One region of the Bradyrhizobium sp. HKCCYLS1011 genome, then DNA from elsewhere that is predicted to be linked to it. Evidence: predicted binding sites of a transcription regulator. Region 1 holds the regulator's gene; each other region holds the start of a gene.
What was found. The regulator LexA, encoded in region 1, represses DNA repair genes until DNA is damaged. The targets are predictions, from matches to a motif close to TGTTCNNNNTGTGTTCNG.

Region 1 (6,753 bases):
CTAGCGTTGCTGATTGGGGTGGTAGGCATCATCATGTTCGGACCGATTACTATTCAGTCAGCGGGTAGGCTGTTCGGTCCGCGCCGGCCGGTTCTCTTTTTGACCCCGGATGGCTTCAAGGATAGCCGGATCAGCTCCGACTGGATTCCGTGGTCTACGATCCTGTCTGCGAAGGACTATCGTGGTAAAGGCCTTGTTCTGGACGTGGATCCTCAATTCGTGAGTACGCTACGAACAAATTTTGTAGGCCGGTTCTTGGGCACGGCAAATCGGCTCTTCGGCTATCGAGGCTTATGGATCGCAGCATTCCCGCTTGAGAACACATCCACGCGCGCACTTCTCGAAATCATGCGTGGCCGAATTTAGAGGGTTGAGGCCATGGCAGCGGGCCCGGAGTCCGGATTGCTCGTAGTTCTACATCTGCCGAATGTCCGCCTTGGATCAGAACCAGTGGTTTTGACCCGTGCAAGCCGCTTCCGGTCTATAACTCGACAGCCGACGCTTCGATGAGCATCGGGCTAGGCAGCATGGGGCCCGAAGCCGCCATGTGAAAGTGAAAGTCGCAGCTCCAGTATGATTGTTTTACGGAGTTCTCTGGGCCAATAGTTTCGACCCGCTTCGTCAAACCTCACGTGTGGTAGATTGCGTCAGTTGGCGGTCTGCGGGCACGGCTGCTCCGGTGGAGGCGCGCGAATTGGTATGTTTGTTCGGTTTGTGGTCGGCGCCGACGGTGAGAACCACCGCTGGCTGACGGGTATCATTACTGAGGCGCGGCTTCTTCGCGACCGGGGACAACTCGCCTCCTATCAGACGGAGTGGCTTGAGGACACCTACGCTTGGCTAAATGACCATCTCCCTTGTCCGCCATTCTCGACGAGCAACTGGGGACCAGAAGCAGTTTCGTGGTTTAAGGACACGGCGGAGCCATCGATCAAAAAGATGTGGGAAATCGCGGCACTCCTTGAGGAGCACGGCACCGCAGTGCGGCTGCTCCGATCGAAGAACCCGGGAAAGATTGTCTATGAGGACGACTTCCAGATCGTAGTCCAGGAGTGGAGGCGTCTCTAGACCAGCACCAACGTCGGCTTCGGGTTCAAAAGCGGCGATTCGCTTCCACGTCGCTTACTTCTGGTTTCACCCCCGGAGCGGACATCATCGGAGCCGATCGAGGATGTCCGAGATGGGGCCATATCCAGTCATGCGACACGCGCGACCTATGCAGTTCGATCGGACCACAACCTCTGCGTAGAGGTGCTAGCTCTGACCGGACTCCGACGGCAGCTCGAACGTGCCGAGATGATATTCGGAGGTCTCGTCCTCCTCGTCATCGTCAGACGGGGACTGCGCTGGCGGCGGAAGTTCCACCAGCGTGAAGAGCGCATCGGGATGTCGCTGCCAGATGGCGAGATCGTCGGCCGTCACGGTCAGCCACCCGAACGTAAACATGTAACGACCGGGCTCAGTGATGCGCCCGGCCTTCTGCCAACTGATCTTGTTGACCACGGTCCACTCTCCCCCCGGCGAACCACAACTTCCGCCGAGGGCTGAATGTTCCTATTTGTTTGTCTTCGCTTCAGCTCAGGTAATCGAGATCCGTCGCACCGGCGTCACTTCGCTTCCGCTCGCTGCCTCCGTGCCCAACGGCTTGCGCTCGGCAGGCTGCTTGGCGACCGGGAGCTGCAGCACGGTCACGCGCTGTCCTTCGCAGAGCTGCGTTACCAGCACGTGGCGGCCGTCAGCGAATTCGATTGCGTCGTGATGGCGATCGGGCACGTGCTTCTCGATCGCGTTGAACTTGGCCACGCGTTCGCGGATCGTGCGCGTCCAGATCCAGCGGCTGTCGTAGCGGACGTCGTCAGCAAACGCCAATTCCGTTCCGGGCAGCATACACACGGCGACATTCGGCTCGCTCTCGGAGGCGAAGCCGCGGGTCGAAGTTCCGCGGAACGTCGTCGAGATCAGCGTTTCCCCGACCTTCGCAGGGCGGGACGCAACGGCATGCAGGCTATAGTCACACATCGGATCGCTCCTCGTTCGAGATAGCAACCCACGCTCCCCCCGGACAGGCGCAGGCCTCTATCAGAGTGGACATCAAACCCGATGTTAGCGCGTGCTTAACGGCAATTCTGCGCTGATCTGCACCGTCTACGGCCGTTCGTGATCACAACCGTTTGAGCGCATTGCTTCACTCTCAGAGCGCACAATCACCACCGTCGTCGGAGCAGGCGTCCAACGCGTCAGATCAAATCTGGTCTCGGCGCAATCGAGCCTGTGAGAAGCTCGCGCGCGAAACAATCAGTATTTTCGGTAAAGTCCGACCAGCTTGCCCTGAATCTTGACGCGGTTGGGCGGCAGGATGCGGACTTCATAAGCAGTATTGGCCGGCTCGAGCGCAATCGAAGCGCCGCGACGGCGAAAACGTTTCAGGGTGGCTTCCTCGTCGTCGATCAGGGCCACGACGATGTCGCCGGTATCGGCTGAGTCATTGCGCTGGATCAGCGCCATGTCGCCGTCGAGAATGCCGGCATCGACCATCGAGTCGCCGCGCACCTCCAGCGCATAATGCTCACCGGTGCCGAGCATGTCGGCGGGCACGCTGATGGTGTGGCTGCGAGTCTGCAAAGCTTCGATCGGCGTGCCCGCGGCAATGCGGCCCATCACCGGAACCGCGACCGGACGCTCACCGTCGTCGATCGCAGGCGTGCTGGTCCGCACCTTGCCGAGATTGCCTTCGATCACCGAGGGTGTGAAGCCGCGCCGATTGTTCGCCGCTTGCGACAGCTCGGGCAGCTTGATCACCTCGATGGCGCGCGCGCGATTGGGCAGGCGACGAATGAAGCCGCGCTCCTCGAGCGCCGTGATCAGGCGGTGGATGCCGGACTTGGAGCGCAGATCGAGTGCGTCCTTCATCTCGTCGAAGGAGGGCGGCACGCCAGCTTCCTTCAGACGTTCGTTGATGAACCGCAGAAGTTCGTACTGTTTGCGCGTCAGCATCTCGACCAGATCCCCAGGGTTGACGTGTCGTCCTTGTTCGAGACGACCTTTTTCACGGCGCCCGCAACATCTTCGAAACAAATCATGAACGGACACTATCTGTTCGATATGTGTTCTGCAATCCTTAATTTGTAGTGAAGATGGCGCGCACGATGCCTGTCAGAATCTGCCCGGTTTATTCCGGCAGACGCAGAATCTCGCAGGTGGAGCCGGCACTTGCTGCGGATGCAAAAGCGGGGCGGATCACCAAAGCCTGGGACAGCGCGAGATTTCCGAGCAGCGAGGAGTCCTGATGCGTGACGGGAGTGGCGACCAGCGTGCCGTCTTCGCGCTCTTCGAGTCGCGCGCGCAAATAGTCCTCGCGGACGTCATTGGCGCCGAGGTCGCGGCCGAGCAGAGCGGTCTCGCGGGCGGGGTGGATCTGCGCCAGCCCCAACAGCTTCCGAATCAGCGGCACCAGAAACAACAGGCTGCAGACATAGGAGGAGACGGGATTGCCGGGCAGACCGATCACGCGCATAGCGCCGAGGCGCCCATGCATCATCGGCTTGCCCGGGCGCATCGCGATCTTCCAGAACGCCATCTCCACGCCTTCAGCATCCAGCCCCTGCTTGACCAGGTCGTGATCGCCGACCGAAGCGCCGCCGGTCGTGATCAGGATGTCGGCTTGCGCCTCGCGCGCGCGGCGAATGCCGGCGACCGTCGCGTCCAAGGTATCCGCGGCGATGCCGAGGTCGATCGGTTCTGCGCCTTCGGCGCGCGCCAGCGCGCGCAGAGCATAGCCGTTGGAGTAGACGATCTGCCCAGGCTCGGGGCTGGAGCCCGGCATCACCAGCTCGTCGCCGGTGGCGAGCAGCGCCACCTTCGGCCGGCGGCGCACCGGAAGCTCCGGATAGTTCATGCTGGCTGCGAGCGACAGGTCGCGATCGCTCAGGCGGCGCCCGGACTGGAGCAGCACGTCGCCCTCGCGGAAATCCGCACCCGCGGGACGGATGTGGCGGCCCTGTCTGGCCGCTTCGGTGAGGGTGACGTGATCGCCGTCAGCGATGGTGTCTTCCTGGATTACGACCGCATCGGCCCCGTCAGGCACCACGCCGCCGGTGAAGATGCGCGCGGCTTCGCCCGCTCTGAGCGCACGTTCGAACGGCCGACCGGCCGCGATCTCGCCGATCACCTTGAGCCGCGCCTGCGCGCGGTCGGCATCCGCGGCGCGGACCGCATAGCCGTCCATCGCCGACATCGCCTGCGGCGGCTGCGTGCGCAGCGCGGCGACATCGCGCGCCAGCACCCGATGATAGGCCTGGTCCAGCGCGATCTGCTCCTCGGGCAGCGGGACGGCGCCGTCGAGGACCAGGGCCAGAGCTTCGGAGACCGGCATCAGCGCCATGAGAGTTCCTTCCGGGAGGAGCCGGCGCAGCGCCGACCGAATTCGCCTTCTAACCGAAGCTCTAACGCAAGGCCAAGCGCTTCGGCTGCGAGGCGGTCGCGGCAGAGTGATCGGTTGCTATCCGGCCACCGCGCGACAGGCGGCGCGCTCTGTCGTCTGCAGGATCTCGGCGACCAGGGTCCTGAGCCAGACCGAGGCCGCATCGCGATCGAGCTGCAGCGGCCAGACCATGGAGACTGCCGGCAGTCGCAGCTTCAAGGGGACCGGGCTGAGCGTCAGGCCGAAGCGCGGCCCGTAAAGCCGCGCCATGCGCGCCGGTATCGTCGTGATCACGGGCGAGGCGGCGACGGTCGCCAGCACGCTCAGAAATTCCGAGGACGCCGCCACCACGTTCAGCTCGGTCCCGATCTCATCCAGTGCGGCGGCGAAGCACCCCTGCAGGCTGTTGGTGAACGTGACCAGCACCTGCGGCAGCGCCATGTAATCGGCAAGCGCGATCGGCGCCTTCACCGGCACGCGGTTGGGGTTGAAGGCGCAGCTCAGCGCCTGCTCGAACAGGAACTGCGACTTGTGCCGCTGCACCTCGGCCTCGAAACAGCCGACGGCGAGATCCAGCGATCCCTCGTCGAGCAGGCGGTGAACCTGGTCTCGTTCCGCCGGCTGGCTGATCAGCCGCAAGCCAGGGGCGGCGCGGCGGAGCGCCGCCGTGAGTTCGGGGATCAGCAAGAGCTCCACCTCGCTGGAAAAGCCGAGGCGGATGGTGCGCTGCTCGGTCGCCGGATCGAACGCCGGCGCGGCGTGCAACGCGGTCTGCATCTGCGCCAGCGCGCTACGCACCGGTCCTGCCAGCGCAGCAGCGCGAGGCGTGGGCTGCATCGCCGTGCCGATCCGGACGAACAGCTCGTCCTGCAGCAGCACGCGCAGCGTCGACAAGGTGTGGCTCATGGCGGGCTGCCCGACTTTGAGCCGGGCCGCGGCGCGCGTGACACTGCGTTCCTGCATCAGCGCGTCGAACGCGACCAGCAGGTTCAGGTCGAAGGAGCGAAGATCGAAGTGATCGATGGACTGCATGAGCTGGATCGATTTGAGCAATGTAACAGCTAGTCCTAGATCTCGATCCAGACAAGATGATCGTTCGGATCGAGGCAGCCAGATATGCACGACATCACGACCTACCGCGTTGGCGACGCCACCGTCACCAAGCTGTTCGAACTCACCCTGGACGGGGTGGATGCGTCCTTTCTCTATCCCGGTGCCGACGCCGCCAGCGTCGCGCGGGAACGAGCCGCGTTCGGGCCCGGCTCGGTCGACGCGTCCACCGGGTTGCTCCGCCAGAGCATCCATAGCTGGTTGGTGCGGACGCCGGAGCGGGTGATCCTGATCGATACCGCGACCGGCAATGACAAGGAGCGGCCGAGCGTCCCGATCTTTCACCGCCTGAACGAACCGTTTCTCGAGCGGCTGAAGGCGGCCGGCGTCGGCCCTGAAGATGTCGACCTCGTCCTGATGACACATCTGCACGCCGATCACGTCGGCTGGAATACGCGCCTCGTCAATGGACGCTGGATGCCGACCTTTCCGAATGCGCAATACATCTTTTCCGGCCGCGAGCGCGCCTATCAGGCGGCGCTGTCGGCGCAAGACGGCTCAGACGCCGCGATCCGGGATGCAGCGAAACTCGGCCCGATGACGCATCCGCCGCTGGCGGGCGTCTACGAGGACAGCCTGCTGCCGATCATTGGGGCTGGCCTCGCGCGGGAGATCGTGGTCGACGGCTCTGAGGTCGTCGACGGCTTCCGCTATTTGCCGAGCGCGGGTCACAGCATCGATCATGCCTGCATCAGCTTCACGTCGCGCGGCGAGCGTGCGCTGTTCTGGGGCGACGTGATGCATCATCCGCTGCAGGTCGCGCGCCCCGACTGGAACTCGGTCTATTGCGAATTCCCGCAAGCCGCGCAGGCGTCGCGCCGATGGGCGATGAACCACGCCGCCGAGACTCAATCGCTCGTCTTCACCACCCATTTTGCCGAGTCCTCCGCCGGCCGCATCAGCCGCGACGGCGACCGGTTCGCCTGGCAGTTCGTTTGAGATGGCCCGCACGATGATCGGAAGCGTGTCATCCTCTCAGCGGATCGTTTCGGACCGCCGCCTGATTGCCGGCCCGGCGCCGGACGTGCAGCTTCATCTCATCAACAAGCGCCCGGACGATCAGCAGGACTTCTCGCCGGAGCGCACGGTCGTGATGATGCACGGCGCGACCTTCTCGTCCGCAAGCCTGTTCGATGTCGCGGTTGGCGGCGCGTCCTTCATGGATGTCCTGGCGCAGGCCGGCTATGACGTCTGGGCGGTCGATGCGCGTGGTTATGGCGGCT
Region 2 (6,753 bases), on a different contig from region 1:
GCGATGTACGCGGTCTATCACGGACCCGAGGGGCTAGCGGCGATCGCGCGCAATGTGCACCGGCGCGCCGCGGTGCTCGCGGCGGGCCTGCGCAAGCTCGGCTTTACGCCCGACAGCGACGCCTTCTTCGACACCGTCTCGATCGACGCCGGCGTAAAGCGCGATGACATCATCGCGCGCGCGCTCAACGAGAAGATCAATCTCGGCCGCGGTGATCGCGCCTTGCGCATCGCGCTGGACGAGACCACGACGCCTGAGACCATCGAAGCGGTGTGGCGCGCGTTCGGCGGCAGCCTGTCCTATGCGGCGGTCGAAGCCGACGCCCGCGAGGCGCTGCCGGCCGGGCTGAAGCGGCAGAGCCGCTTCCTGACCCATCCGGTGTTCCATGCGCACCGCTCGGAGACCGAGATGCTGCGTTACTTACGCAAGCTCGCCGACCGCGATCTTGCGCTCGACCGCGCCATGATCCCGCTCGGCTCCTGCACCATGAAGCTGAACGCGACCACCGAGATGATCCCGCTCACATGGCCCGAATTTTCGAGCCTGCATCCGTTCGCGCCGCGCGCGCAGGCAGCCGGCTATCACGCGCTGTTCAGCCGTCTCGAAGACTGGCTGTGCAGGATCTCCGGTTATGACGCGGTGTCGCTGCAGCCGAATTCAGGCGCCCAGGGTGAATATGCCGGGCTGCTCGCGATCCGCGGCTACCATGCCGCCCGCGGCGAGAGCCATCGCAAGGTCTGCCTGATCCCCTCTTCCGCCCACGGCACCAATCCGGCCTCCGCCCACATGGCCGGCATGGAGGTCGTGGTGGTCGCCTGCGACGGTGGCGGCAACGTCGACGTCGCCGATCTCAAGGCGAAAGCGGAGAAACACACGGCCAATCTCGCCGCCATCATGATCACCTATCCCTCGACGCATGGCGTGTTTGAGGAGCATATCGGGGAGATCTGCGATATCGTTCATGCCCATGGCGGCCAGGTCTATCTCGACGGCGCCAATCTGAACGCGCAGGTCGGGCTGGCGCGCCCCGGCGATTACGGCGCCGACGTCAGCCATTTCAACCTGCACAAGACCTTCTGCATTCCGCACGGCGGTGGCGGACCGGGTATGGGTCCGATCGGCGTCAAGGCACATCTGGCGCCGTTCTTGCCAGGCCATCCGGCGACCGATGGCGCGACCGTGCGCCCAGTCGGGCCGGTATCGGCGGCGCCCTACGGCTCGGCCTCGATCCTGACCATCTCCTACATCTACATGCTCTTGATGGGCGGCGAGGGCCTGCAACGCGCCACCGAAATCGCGATCCTCAATGCCAACTACATCGCAGCGCGGCTGGATGCGCATTTCCCGGTGCTCTATCGCAATGAGCGCGGCCGGGTCGCGCATGAGTGCATCGTCGATCCCCGGCCGCTGAAGCAGACCAGCGGCGTGACCGTCGACGATATCGCCAAGCGGCTGATTGATTACGGCTTCCATGCACCGACCATGAGCTTCCCGGTGCCGGGGACGCTGATGATCGAGCCGACCGAGTCGGAATCAAAGGCAGAGCTCGATCGTTTCTGTGACGCGATGATCGCGATCAGGAAGGAGATCGCCGAGGTCGAACAGGGCCGTTTCAAGATCGAGGCCTCGCCGCTGCGGCACGCGCCGCACACGGTGCACGACGTCGCCGATGATGATTGGAATCGCGCCTATCGCCGCAGCGAAGGCTGCTTCCCGGCGGGCGCCTCGCGTACCGACAAATATTGGTGCCCGGTGGGTCGCGTCGACAATGTCTACGGCGACCGCAACCTGGTCTGCTCCTGTCCGCCGCTGGCGGACTATGCGGAGGCGGCGGAGTAAGCTGCGATCCATCCCTCGGTTGAGCGCCGTGGTCCGCGGCGCTCAACCAGACGCGTTGTCCGACAGATCAAGGTGCGATCAGCACGTTCGCAACGGGGTCCCAGCGCCAGAGATTGGCGTTGGTCAGCTCCGTGCCGCCCCACCAACGATGGATCGGATTGTGCCGGGAAAAATCCGCGCGGCCGATCAGGACCGCTTCACCGAATTCCGTCAGCCGCGGCCGGCTTTCCCGATGGATATCCTGACGTCGCCGAAAATTCCCGAGCGCGAGAGTCTGAAGTTCAGGATCGAGCGCCGTGATCGCAGGCTCAGGACCGAAAGCCAGCGGCTCTGCCAACAGAGCCGTCTCCCAGTCATTGAATATCGTGTGGCGATAGTATCCGTTGAAGTAGACGAGCGTGTTCAGGATGACGCTGAGCCGGTGCGGCGGATCGGGATAGATCAGCTCCAACAATCCGATCTCGGTCGACCCGAGGCCGGTGCCGGGGGCCGGCAACTCAATCAACAGCCTCAATACGGTGTCGCGCAGGCGTGGCAACGCGCTCAGATCCTCCCGCAGCAGGTCAACCCAGGCTTGCGGCGTCGGCGAACGAAAGGCTTGCCAGGCTTTCGAAGCGAGCTCGACATGCGTGGACGTGATGGGAATTCGCGGAGCGTCCATTGCAGCCACCTCCTCGGTGGAACTGCCGACCAGCGGATCGGCCGGTCGAAGGGAAAGACGCCGCGGAATGGCTCTGCGACGCCTGAGATAGTCGAGCAGCCAGATCAACTCGAGCTGGTCATTCGCAGTCGGCCCGATCCAAAGCTCGACGGTTTCAGAGCATGCGCAAAGCTGGGCGAGGCCGATGCCGCGCACCTCGAACCGGTCGAGACGTTTCGAGGGAAGGAAATCCAGCCAGTGTGAACCTCGCTTTTGGTGTCGTTGTTCAGATCGGACATCAAAGCGATCCTCGAGCTGAGCTTCTGTAGGCGGATGACCAAACACGAGCCGCTGCAGATGAGGGCCGAAGTCGTGACCGAAATGCAGAAACAGATCGGGCGAATCGTCCGCATCTGACCTGCAATAGATGTAGTCCGTCGTCAGGATCAGGCGCGTCATGACCCATCACCATGCAACGCGTACGGCATATTAGATGTGGAAATGAGGGCGCGGATCCAGGCAATTCGTCCGCGCGTTCGGCGTCAGCAATTCGAGCTCAAACTGTATGAAGCGCATGAAGACGGCACCCCCGCCTCCCAAATACGGCGTAGAGTGCAAACGCAAGGCACGCGAATTTCGGTGGCGCACCATACACACGCAAGCGGGCGCCGGGACGTCGGCAACTCAACGTCCCCAGGCGCCCGCTGCCGCCGTAAACTTTACTCTTCAGCCGGCTCTTCGCCGTCCGCGTCGCGCTCGGCGCTGCCGGCCAGGATCTGCTCGGCGATCAGGCCGGAGTTCTGCCGGATTGCGGTCTCGATCTTGGCCGTCATGTCAGGATTGGCCTTCAGGAAGGACTTGGCGTTCTCGCGTCCCTGCCCCAGCCGCTGGCTGTCATAGGAGAACCAAGCGCCGGACTTCTCGACGATGCCGGCCTTGACGCCGAGATCGAGGATCTCGCCCATCTTGGAGACGCCCTCGCCATACATGATGTCGAACTCGACCTGCTTGAACGGCGGCGCCAGCTTGTTCTTCACCACTTTCACGCGCGTGGCGTTGCCGATCACCTCGTCGCGCTCCTTGATCGCGCCGATGCGGCGGATGTCGAGACGCACCGAGGCATAGAACTTCAGCGCATTGCCGCCGGTGGTGGTCTCCGGCGAGCCGTACATGACGCCGATCTTCATCCGGATCTGGTTGATGAAGATCACCATGGTGTTGGATTTGTTGATCGAGGCGGTCAGCTTGCGCAGCGCCTGGCTCATCAACCGCGCCTGCAGACCCGGCAGCGATTCGCCCATCTCGCCTTCGAGCTCGGCCTTGGGCACGAGCGCCGCGACCGAATCGACCACCAACACGTCGACCGCCCCCGAGCGCACCAGCGTGTCGCAGATTTCCAGCGCCTGCTCACCCGTGTCGGGCTGGGAGATCAGGAGTTCGTCGATATTGACGCCGAGCTTGCGCGCATAGACCGGGTCGAGCGCGTGCTCGGCATCGATGAAGGCGCAGATGCCGCCCTTCTTCTGCGCTTCCGCAACGGTGTGCAGCGCCAAGGTGGTCTTGCCCGAGGATTCCGGGCCGTAGATCTCGACTATGCGCCCCTTTGGCAGACCGCCGACCCCAAGCGCGATGTCGAGCCCGAGCGAGCCGGTCGAGACCGTCTCGATGTCCATCGAGCGATCGTTCTTGCCGAGCTTCATCACCGAGCCCTTGCCGAACTGGCGCTCGATCTGGGACAGGGCTGCGGACAGCGCCTTACTCTTATCCATGGAAGAACCTTCGACGATGCGCAGTGCGGTGGCGGACATTGGCGCTCCTTATGGCGGGGATTCGCGGGATGGACAAATGGTTAACGAGACGGGCCGGCAATCTTCGGTTTATCTGTCCCGCAACGTACCCGATCTGTTCTATGTTCGCAATATGTTCTTTTCTTAGAGGCTAGGCTCTCCTCACTTTCGCCAGTGTCCGAGTTTGATTTTGCGATCCCATCAGGAACGCTCTGCAGGAGCTCTCGTTGCCCGGCCATGACGACGCCGGCCGAATATCTTCATCTTGCGACGCGCTACGAACGCGCTGCCAGGCAGGCGGCCGATCCCGCAGCGCGCCGACAGCTTGAGACGGTGGCCGAGACCTACCTCACCTTGGCCAAGAGCCTTGCGGTTCTTGAACGATCAACGGAAGTTGTCGAGGAAGCAAAGCGCACTCAAAAGCGCTAAGTCCGTCTGAGTTGCGGCGGATAACTTCACCGGAGAGCCGCGGCCATTCTCGACCTCGCCCCCCCCCGTCGCGGCCTGTGACGATCGCCAACACAAACAGGTTGCGAGCGTCTCTAATTCGCGCGCATGGGCTGCTTGGCATCTCCGAGGACCAGAAGCACCGGGGGCGCCAACGGACCGACGAGGAAGGCGATCCAGAACCACGTTCGCTGCGATCTCTGACGTTCGCGCGCCATCTCTGTCGCGAGCGGTATCGAAGCAACTGACAAGATGAAAATAACCCACCCGGCCATTGGCCATCTCCTCGGCAGCAGCAGTTGCCTCCGACAACATAACATGGCGCCGCTGATGTTGCGCGTCGTCCCCGAAAAGTGAACGATGCCCACAGCACAAGGTGTGCGCGGGGCGTCGCACTTGCCCCTACAGGACGAAGCCGAGGGGCTCCTCGCAGACGAACCGTCACGTCTCAGGCCTCGTGCCATAGAGCCTAAGCCCAGCCTGCCAGATCGACACGAATGCCAAGCCGCAGCCATGACGGTCGCGGTCCATCGCGACCGCACGCAGGATTCATGATAGTTCTGCACACCCGTCTTGTTGCAACCACCGATCGTTCCTGACGCGCCGATGCCCGCAGACGAACCGACCATCACACTCTGGCGCCCCGTCGGCCCGGATGAGCTCGCGCTGATCCGCTCCTCCGGGATGCGAAGCTTTCCGCCGCGTCTTCCGGAGCAGCCGATTTTCTATCCGGTGCTGAGCGAGGACTACGCAACCAAGATCGCGCGCGACTGGAACATGCCGGCGAGCGGTGCGGGACATGTGACGCGCTTCGAGGTGAAACGGAGTTTCCTCGCACACTATGAGGTGCAAGAGGTTGGCGGCCGCGACCATCGCGAGTACTGGATCCCCGCGGCAGATCTCGACGCCTTCAACCCCGCCATTGTCGGCATCATCGAAGTAATCAGGAGCTTCCCCTGACGCTTCCGTGGTTCTCCTGAGAAGAACGAAGTTCCCGCCTCGCTTCCGCTTTTGTTCGCATGCAAACGCTGCAGTTTTAGGCAGCTGCTGCACCGCTCCGCAGTTCTCCGGCCAAGAACGGAGTTCCGCTCTCAGACCCGGCAGTCGTGCCAAGCGTGCAATCTCGTGCAGCGGCTTCGACGCTTGAGCCAACATCGGCGCCGGAACATCAGCCTTCGGCCGGCCGCGCCTGGACGCTCGGTCGCAACGTCAGCCTCGGGGCGGTCCCCACAGCATCACCGCGAGTCCAATCAGCGCGGGCACGCCGATAGGGGCCAGGAAGAGCGGGACCATCCAGGCATCACGCTCAGACCCATGACAGGGACTACCGAGCATCGGGATCAGCGAGCAGTTAAGCTGCGCCCACAGCACGGTCAGGACATAGAAGGTTGCTGTCAGCAGGCAACCGATATTGAGAATGGTGTCGATAACCTTGTACATCGCTCGACCTCGTCGCAGTCGCGACTCACTGAGCAGGCGCATGCGAATGTGACCGCGATCACGCAACGCGATGCAATCGCATATCACACTCGGTTGCGATAAACTTTTAGTTGCGGTATAGAATTAAGGTTGCCAAAGTGGTCTTGTGAGTTCCCACTGCATCGCGAGTTCCGCTTGTGGCAAGCTGCCCACCCGGCTCACAGTCACGGGCTCATTAAGTCACCGGCTCATTAGATCGCAGGCTCGTTGTCCCTCCCTCATCGTCGCGCGTTCGTCCTCACACACTCCTTGTTCACGCCTTCATAGTCTCACATTCACTGTCACACATTCGCTGTCACACGTAGGCGCAAGGCCCTGAATCCATCCGCGCCGAAAGAAAGCCCCGGCTGCAACGCCGGGGCTTTTGACCCCCACGCAGCCTGGAATGGATGATCGGAACCAGCATCACGATCGCAAGATGTTCGCGTCGTTAAATGTGCGCGTGCGCAGCCGCCAGCGGGAACGATCAGGCGGGGCTCGGCATAAATACCTATGCGAACAGACGACGTGATCTGCCCCGCCTGCAAAGCCGGCTTCCGCCGGATCGAACTCCAATCGCAG
Region 3 (6,753 bases), on a different contig from region 1:
GCGCGGCGGGCCCTTGCGAAAGTCCTTGCCGAACTCCTTCACCCGATCGCGGCGGCCGTGACCTTGCCCATGGCCGCCATGGCGGTGACGCTCACCCCGTGGCTCGCCCTCGGCCGGGGTCGCCGCACCCGCGCCTTGCTCGCCGGCAGCCTGCTGGGGGCGGTCCTGATGCGGGCGATGATGCCGATGGCGCTGATGTTCGTGCCGCGGGCGGCGCTCCTCGGAGCGGCCGCCAGGACGCCAGACCTCGACCAGCTGCGGCTCAGCGGCAGCGGACGCAGCCGCCGCCACAATATCTGCCTCTGCGCTGGCGGCTTCCGTGCTCGCAGCTTCCGTTTCAGCCGGCACGGCCTCGGGCAGCTCGGCCTGGGCCGCATCCGCGGGCTCCGGTGCGACGGCGACGGCCTCCGCCACGGGCGGCTCCGACGCCGGGGCCGGCTCTTCTGCAGGCCGCGGCGCGAATTCGATGGTCGGCAAGGACGCGGCGGTTGCGACCGGCGGCGCCTCTTCGATGGTCTCGACCGTCTCCGGCACGGCTGCGACCTGTTCGACCACCGGCGTTACCGCAGCTTCTGCCACCGTTGGCACAGCCTCGACCGGGGCTTCGGCAGGGGTCTCAATGGGGGTCTCAATGCCCGCCTCAGACGTGGTCTCCAGCGAGGCCTCGGCGGGCACGGCGTCAGGTGCCTCGGCCGGCGCGGCCTCAGCGGCCGTGTCTTCAGCGACTGCGGCTTCAGCGACTGCGGCTTCAGCGGCCGCGTCTTGGGATTGGGCTTGGGCTGGCGCCTCCACCGGCTTCGGCGGCAACGGCGGACGCTTCTCCATGCGGTAGCCGAGCGCACGCAGGATCGACGCGAAATCCTCGCCGGCCGAGCCGGTGAGCGAGGTCATCGCCTGGGTCACGACGAAGCCGCGGCCGTCGAACGCGCCGGCCGGCTTCTCGCCGGGAGCGTTCTCACGCCAGGCCAGCGCCGGGCGAATCAGGTCGGCCAGGCGTTCGAGGATGTCGACGCGCACGGCGCGCTCGCCGCATTGGCGATAGCCGAGCACGCGATAGGCATCCCGCGGCAGGGTCTTGTCGACCGGAAACGAGGTGCGGCCCGAGCTCGCCAGATGCTGCGCGCCCGTCAGCGCGGACATGTCGACATTGCCCTGCTTCTCGGCCCACAGCAGCGCCGCGAGCGCGCGCGCGGCGGGCTTGAGCAGCGCCGGGACGTAGATGTGGTAGGCGCCGAAGCGGACGCCGTATTTGCGCAAGGTGGCGCGCGAGGGCTGATCGAGATCCTTCATCTCGTTGGCGATCTTCGCCCGCTCGATCACGCCGAGCGCCTCGACCAGCTGGAAGGCGATGCCCCGCGCAATGCCGGTGATGTCCTCGGCCTTGGACAGTTCGAACAGCGGCCCGAGCAGCTTTTCGATATGGGTCTTCAGCCACAGGTCGAGCCGGGCCTGGACCTTGTCGCGCGCCGCCCCCGTGAGCCGCTCGTCGGCGATGATCCGCAGCCGCGGATGCAAGGCGTCCTCGGTCGCAACGAGCTTGGCGACCGCATCGCCGGTCCAGCGGATGGTGCCATCGGCGGTGAGCACGAAATGCTCGTCCGGCGCGTTGGACAGTTTTTCGGCACGCGCCTCGATCTCGCCGGCCAGGGCTTTCTGGGCCGCGGCCTGCAGGGCCTTGGCCTCGGAGCCGGCCTCGGCGGCGTCGGGCGCGAAGGTGAATCCATCCAGCCGGCCGATCGCGTGCCCTTCGACGATCACTTCGCCAGTCTTGCCGATTTCCGTATTCAAAACACTGTTCTCCCGCAGGCGCCGCATCAATACACTGGTACGACGATCAACGAAACGCTCCGTGAGCCGTTCATGCAGGGCGTCTGACAATTTATTTTCAACGTCGCGGGTAATCCCCTGCCAATGATCGGGATCGGCCAGCCAATCCGGCCGGTTGGCGACGAAGGTCCAGGTGCGAATTTGTGCAATCCGCCCGGACAGCGTGTCGATATCGCCGTCGATGCGATCAGCCTGATCGACCTGCGCAGCATACCAGGCATCCGGAATGCGCCCTTTCTGCATCAGGAAGCCGAACACCGTGGTCACAAGCTCGGCATGCGCGGCCGGCGACAGCTTCCGGTAATCCGGGATCTGGCAGGCCTCCCATAGCCGTTCGACCGCGGCAGGACCATGCGCCATATCGCGTACCTCGGCGTCGCGTGCGGCATGATCGAGCACGCGCAAATCTTCGGCAATCGGCGCCCGGGTCAGGGCCTCATGCGCAGGCGGCAGCGCCAGCGACACCTGCAGGGCGCTGACGCTTGCGAAATCCAGCCGCGCATTGCGCCATTGCAGCATCTTCACGGAATCGAAGGTGTGGTTCTGCAGCGCATTGACGAGCTCGGGCTCGAACGGGGCACAACGTCCGGTGGTGCCAAAGGTGCCGTTGCGCGTGGCGCGCCCGGCTCTCCCTGCGATCTGGGCAAATTCCGCCGGGGTCAGCCGCCGGAACTGATAACCATCATATTTGCGGTCGGAGGCGAAGGCGACGTGATCCACATCGAGATTGAGGCCCATGCCGATCGCGTCGGTGGCGACCAGGTAGTCGACATCGCCGTTCTGGAACATCGCCACCTGCGCGTTGCGCGTGCGCGGAGATAACGATCCCAGCACCACCGCCGCGCCGCCATGCTGCCGGCGGATCAGTTCGGCGATCGCGTAGACCTCGTCAGCCGAGAAGGCGACGATCGCGGTCCGCCGCGGCTGCCGCGTGATCTTGCGGTCGCCGGCGAATTCGAGCTGCGACAGCCGCGGTCGCGTCACCAGCGATGCGCCCGGCAACAGCCGCTCGATGATCGGCCGCATCGTCGCCGCGCCCAGCAACAACGTCTCGTCGCGACCGCGGCGGTTGAGAATGCGGTCGGTGAAGACGTGGCCGCGCTCGAGATCGGCGGCGATCTGGACCTCGTCGACCGCGAGGAACGAGACGTCGAGGTCGCGCGGCATGGCCTCGACGGTCGAGACCCAGTAGCGCGGATTTTTCGGCTTGATCTTCTCTTCGCCGGTGATCAGCGCCACCAGTTCGGTGCCGACGCGATCGACGATCTTGTTGTAGACCTCGCGCGCGAGCAGGCGCAGCGGCAAACCGATGATGCCGCTGGAATGCGCGAGCATGCGCTCGATCGCAAGATGAGTCTTGCCGGTGTTGGTCGGACCAAGCACGGCGGTGACGCCGGAGCCGGCAGCACGATCAGGCGTGCGCTCGAAGGGCGAGGCAGCCGAAGAGGACGAGAAAGCCATTCGTTAATTTAAGTCTTTGCCGGCGAGAGGCGCGTGCGAGCCGTGACGCGCGATGGAACCACATTTTGAAGCTGTTTCAGGAGGTCGCGACCTCGCTCATCTGTCTCACTTTGCAACGCATATAGTGCCGCGCCTTAAGCTTCGGAACGCCTTGAGAACGAATCACGCCCGAATCGGTGACTCCTGTGTCTTTCCGGCTTCGTTCACGCAACATCTCGCGCCTGACGCCAGGGAGTGCACTAGATCAAGTTTTACGGACGATCACAAGCAACCGTTTTGCGACGGATTCGGCGCAGGCGACGCGGGCGCTAAGTCGAATCAGATTCGAGCCGGAGTCAAACGGATTCATGCGCTGACCTGCCTCGTCATTCCGGGGCCGCGCGCGTCAGCGCGACCTCGGAAACCAGATGTGGAGAGCGAACAGCGGCTGCGGGCTCGCCAGCCCTACTGCGTCTTCGCCACGTGCGGCGGAGTCGCCTGCGTCACGAAGCTGGTCGCCTGCAGCACGCCGGTTCCGAACGGGGTCGGGATCACCAGCTTGAACGGCACCAGGACGCGCGTGCCGGCGATCGGCACGAAATAGATCTCGAGGTTGCGCGCGTTCGCCAGATACTTGATCACGGGCCTGTCCGGAATATAGCCGGCCACAGGCGTGAAATAGATGGCGCAGACCAAGGCCGGCCCGCGATAGCCCTTATCGGCCTTCACGTTCTCCATGCGCTTGAAATCGAGCTTGAGCTCGTAGCGCATGCGGCCATCGAACACCGGCGCGCCGGCGTGGCAGGCTTCCGGGGTGAGCAGCTCGCCATTGCCGGGAACGCGCAACAGCGACGCCGTCATCGGATCGTAGACGCCGTGCTTATGCGCCTCGGTCACCGGGATCCGGTCGGGATCCACCGGCGGCGTCGGATCGATGCCGAACTCCTTCACATTGCCGTTGGCAAGCGTGATGTGGATCTGCTCGGACTTCTTGCCGGCTGTCGTCGAGGCCTGGTAGCTCTGGCCGACCAGCGCGCCGTTGACGATACGCCCCTGGGCGGAGCCCTGCCCCGAGCCTTGCGAAAAGCTCTTCAGGAGCCCCGCGGTGCCGCCTTGCGCGGCCGCACCGTATTGGTCGTCGCCGATCTCGATGGCCCAGGTGCCCTTGCCGATCGGAATGCCGGCGAGTGTCGCCTCATATTCGGCATCGAGCCGGCCCTGGGCATCGGCTCGCGGGACCGCGGTGAGCAGCGCCACGGTCAGCGCAAGCATCCCAGCTGCGCGAAGCGCAAACCGGGAGCCAAGGGCGCGGCCACAGGCGGGCGCGACGTTCGGGTGGGCTATGCTATGAGTCACGTCTAAGGGCCGATCCTGCCAAAACCGCCTGTGCGCGCAATTGCGCGATCGCCTTGTTACTTAAGTCAAAAAAACTGCGGTACAACGCAACTGGTCCATCAATGGCGGCTTTTCCCGCGCTTTGAGCCTTGCTCGGCTCGGAAAGCGCCCGCTGGGGCCGAGCCGGCCCGGTCATCGCCAGCCGGCGGTGCCGCGTGGTCCGGTCGAAGGCGCCGAAGGTCGCCCGACGGTCGCGGCACCGGAGTATCCTGGCGCTCCGATTGCGCCGTTTATATGATGGCGAGCGGATAGCTATGGCCTTGATCCGGCAAGGCCTTTTCGGGTCAGAAGCGCGCCCGGGCAACCGGTCAGCCTGCCCTGCACCCCGTTCCCGCTGCCGCCTGCGGGACCGGACGAGCGCCGCTCGCCCCAAAGCGGCGGGAGGTCAGCCGGCGCCCCCGCATGCGCCGGCAGAGGCGGCCTTCAAAAACTTGACGTATTCGCCCATGCCCCCTATACGTCCGCGTCTCCCAGAGAGAACTGGACGAGTTTTGGACCCCCGCGCCGCCCGCCTGATGCGGCCTATGGGTGCGGGGATGGAAGAGGATTTGCAACAATGTCGCGGCGCTGTGAACTGACGGCCAAGGGCCCCCAGGTCGGCCACAAGGTGAGCCACTCCAACATCAAGACCAAGCGGCGCTTCCTGCCGAACCTGTGCAACGTGACCTTCATCTCGGATGCACTCGGCCGCAACGTGCGCCTGCGCGTCTCGACCAACGCGATCAAGAGCGTCGATCACAATGGCGGCCTCGACGCCTATCTGCTCAAGGCCAACGCGGCCGCGCTGTCGCCGCGCGCGCTGGAGCTGAAGCGCCAGATCGAGAAGAAGGCCGCCGAGGCTCCCGCCGCCAAGGCGAGCTGAGAAAGCGAGCTGAGGACGGCACTCGCTGCTTTGTGGCCAGCGAGGCCGCTCGCTCGGGGCAATACATAAAGGCCGGGTCGAGCGACCCGGCTTTTTTGTTTGGGATGGGCTACACATCCGTTACCAGCAGCTGGACCCGCGAATTTAGAACTGCACATTCAAGACTAACAACCACGAGACGAAACGCGAGAAAATGCGATGACGTCTACGATAGTGATGCCTTACACGCGTATCGCCGCTTGGAGCGTCCGGGGCGGGATCAGCCTTCCGACGCATTTCGAAGCAGGAGAACTGTACCGATCCGATCGGTGCTCATTTATACTTACGAATACGCCCGATACATATCTAGAGAAAGCCGATATTGGCTCGTCAATCGCGGCTATTGCGCTAAACACCATCTTCTGCAGAGACGGGAAGGACTTCGACGAGGCGCTGACGAAGTCCATGAATGAGATTCGTTCGATGCGCCAAGAAACTATCCGATCAAATCCAGTGTTGATTGCGGAAGGATATGGAGAAGCCCGCGTTTCGATCGATAAATCAGCAACAACGGATAGATTTATTGTAGCCCTCGATGGGGTCGACAAAGCAGCGCTCAAACAAAAACACGCGGACGAATTTGAGAGCATGAGATTGGCGCTTAGCCTTGAGGGTAAAGCGCCAGCGAATTTCGTTCAAGTAGCAGACCAAGTGTATTTCAGGCATCCTAGTGGGCGCGACGTCTACAGCTTTTCCGTATCGATGAATGGCCGCGTTTATCTATCTAAAAGCCTCTCAACCGAAGGTGTGACGGATATTCAGTCGAGGTTTCTCGCTCTTCAAGTCGACAAGAGTTTGAGCGCTGTCAAGCGCCTCTCTTCGCGAATGACTGAACACGAGAGGGATCCACTTCGAGCCTTCTTGTTCGGATGGTCGGCGCTAGAAATCTTAATAGCCAAATGCTTTTCGAGATATGAGCAGCAGTTTATGTCACCCTTAGCCGACGGCCCACAGACAGTGTTGAGAGGGAAGTTTCTTTTTCGGGTGCGAGATGTCATGAAGGACAAGTACCGGTTATCCGACAAATTCCATTGCGTAAGTTCTATACTATTTGCTCACTCATCTGAAGATGACGTAAGGGCAGATGTTGAGCAGTTTCAGAAAATAAAGAAGATGCGTGACACGATGCTTCACGGCGAAGAATACGACGAAAATGGACTTCCTATAGAGGAATTGGCTTCGCTGCTGCA

Region 2: the regulator LexA is predicted to act here: its motif matches at 4,390-4,407, upstream of recA (recombinase RecA).
Region 3: the regulator LexA is predicted to act here: its motif matches at 3,431-3,448, upstream of ACQR1W_RS12455 (helicase-related protein).

What each region holds. Positions count from the first base shown of each region.
Region 1 covers NZ_JBNPTT010000009.1:3,210-9,962, reverse strand. Annotated here, with positions in the region: gene ACQR1W_RS27555 (hypothetical protein) at 1-366, shown strand, start outside; gene ACQR1W_RS27550 (hypothetical protein) at 700-1,068, shown strand; gene ACQR1W_RS27545 (hypothetical protein) at 1,255-1,503, opposite strand; gene ACQR1W_RS27540 (hypothetical protein) at 1,579-2,019, opposite strand; gene lexA (transcriptional repressor LexA) at 2,296-2,994, opposite strand; gene ACQR1W_RS27530 (molybdopterin molybdotransferase MoeA) at 3,170-4,381, opposite strand; gene ACQR1W_RS27525 (LysR substrate-binding domain-containing protein) at 4,499-5,452, opposite strand; gene ACQR1W_RS27520 (MBL fold metallo-hydrolase) at 5,537-6,469, shown strand; gene ACQR1W_RS27515 (alpha/beta hydrolase) at 6,495-6,753, shown strand, end outside.
Region 2 covers NZ_JBNPTT010000005.1:613,968-620,720, reverse strand. Annotated here, with positions in the region: gene gcvP (aminomethyl-transferring glycine dehydrogenase) at 1-1,839, shown strand, start outside; gene ACQR1W_RS19850 (hypothetical protein) at 1,907-2,938, opposite strand; gene recA (recombinase RecA) at 3,199-4,287, opposite strand; gene ACQR1W_RS19840 (hypothetical protein) at 4,504-4,695, shown strand; gene ACQR1W_RS19835 (ADP-ribosylation/crystallin J1) at 5,320-5,673, shown strand; gene ACQR1W_RS19830 (hypothetical protein) at 5,923-6,153, opposite strand; gene ACQR1W_RS19825 (hypothetical protein) at 6,685-6,753, shown strand, end outside.
Region 3 covers NZ_JBNPTT010000003.1:778,290-785,042, reverse strand. Annotated here, with positions in the region: gene ACQR1W_RS12455 (helicase-related protein) at 1-3,288, opposite strand, end outside; gene ACQR1W_RS12450 (DUF3108 domain-containing protein) at 3,733-4,539, opposite strand; gene rpmB (50S ribosomal protein L28) at 5,219-5,524, shown strand; gene ACQR1W_RS12440 (hypothetical protein) at 5,969-6,753, shown strand, end outside.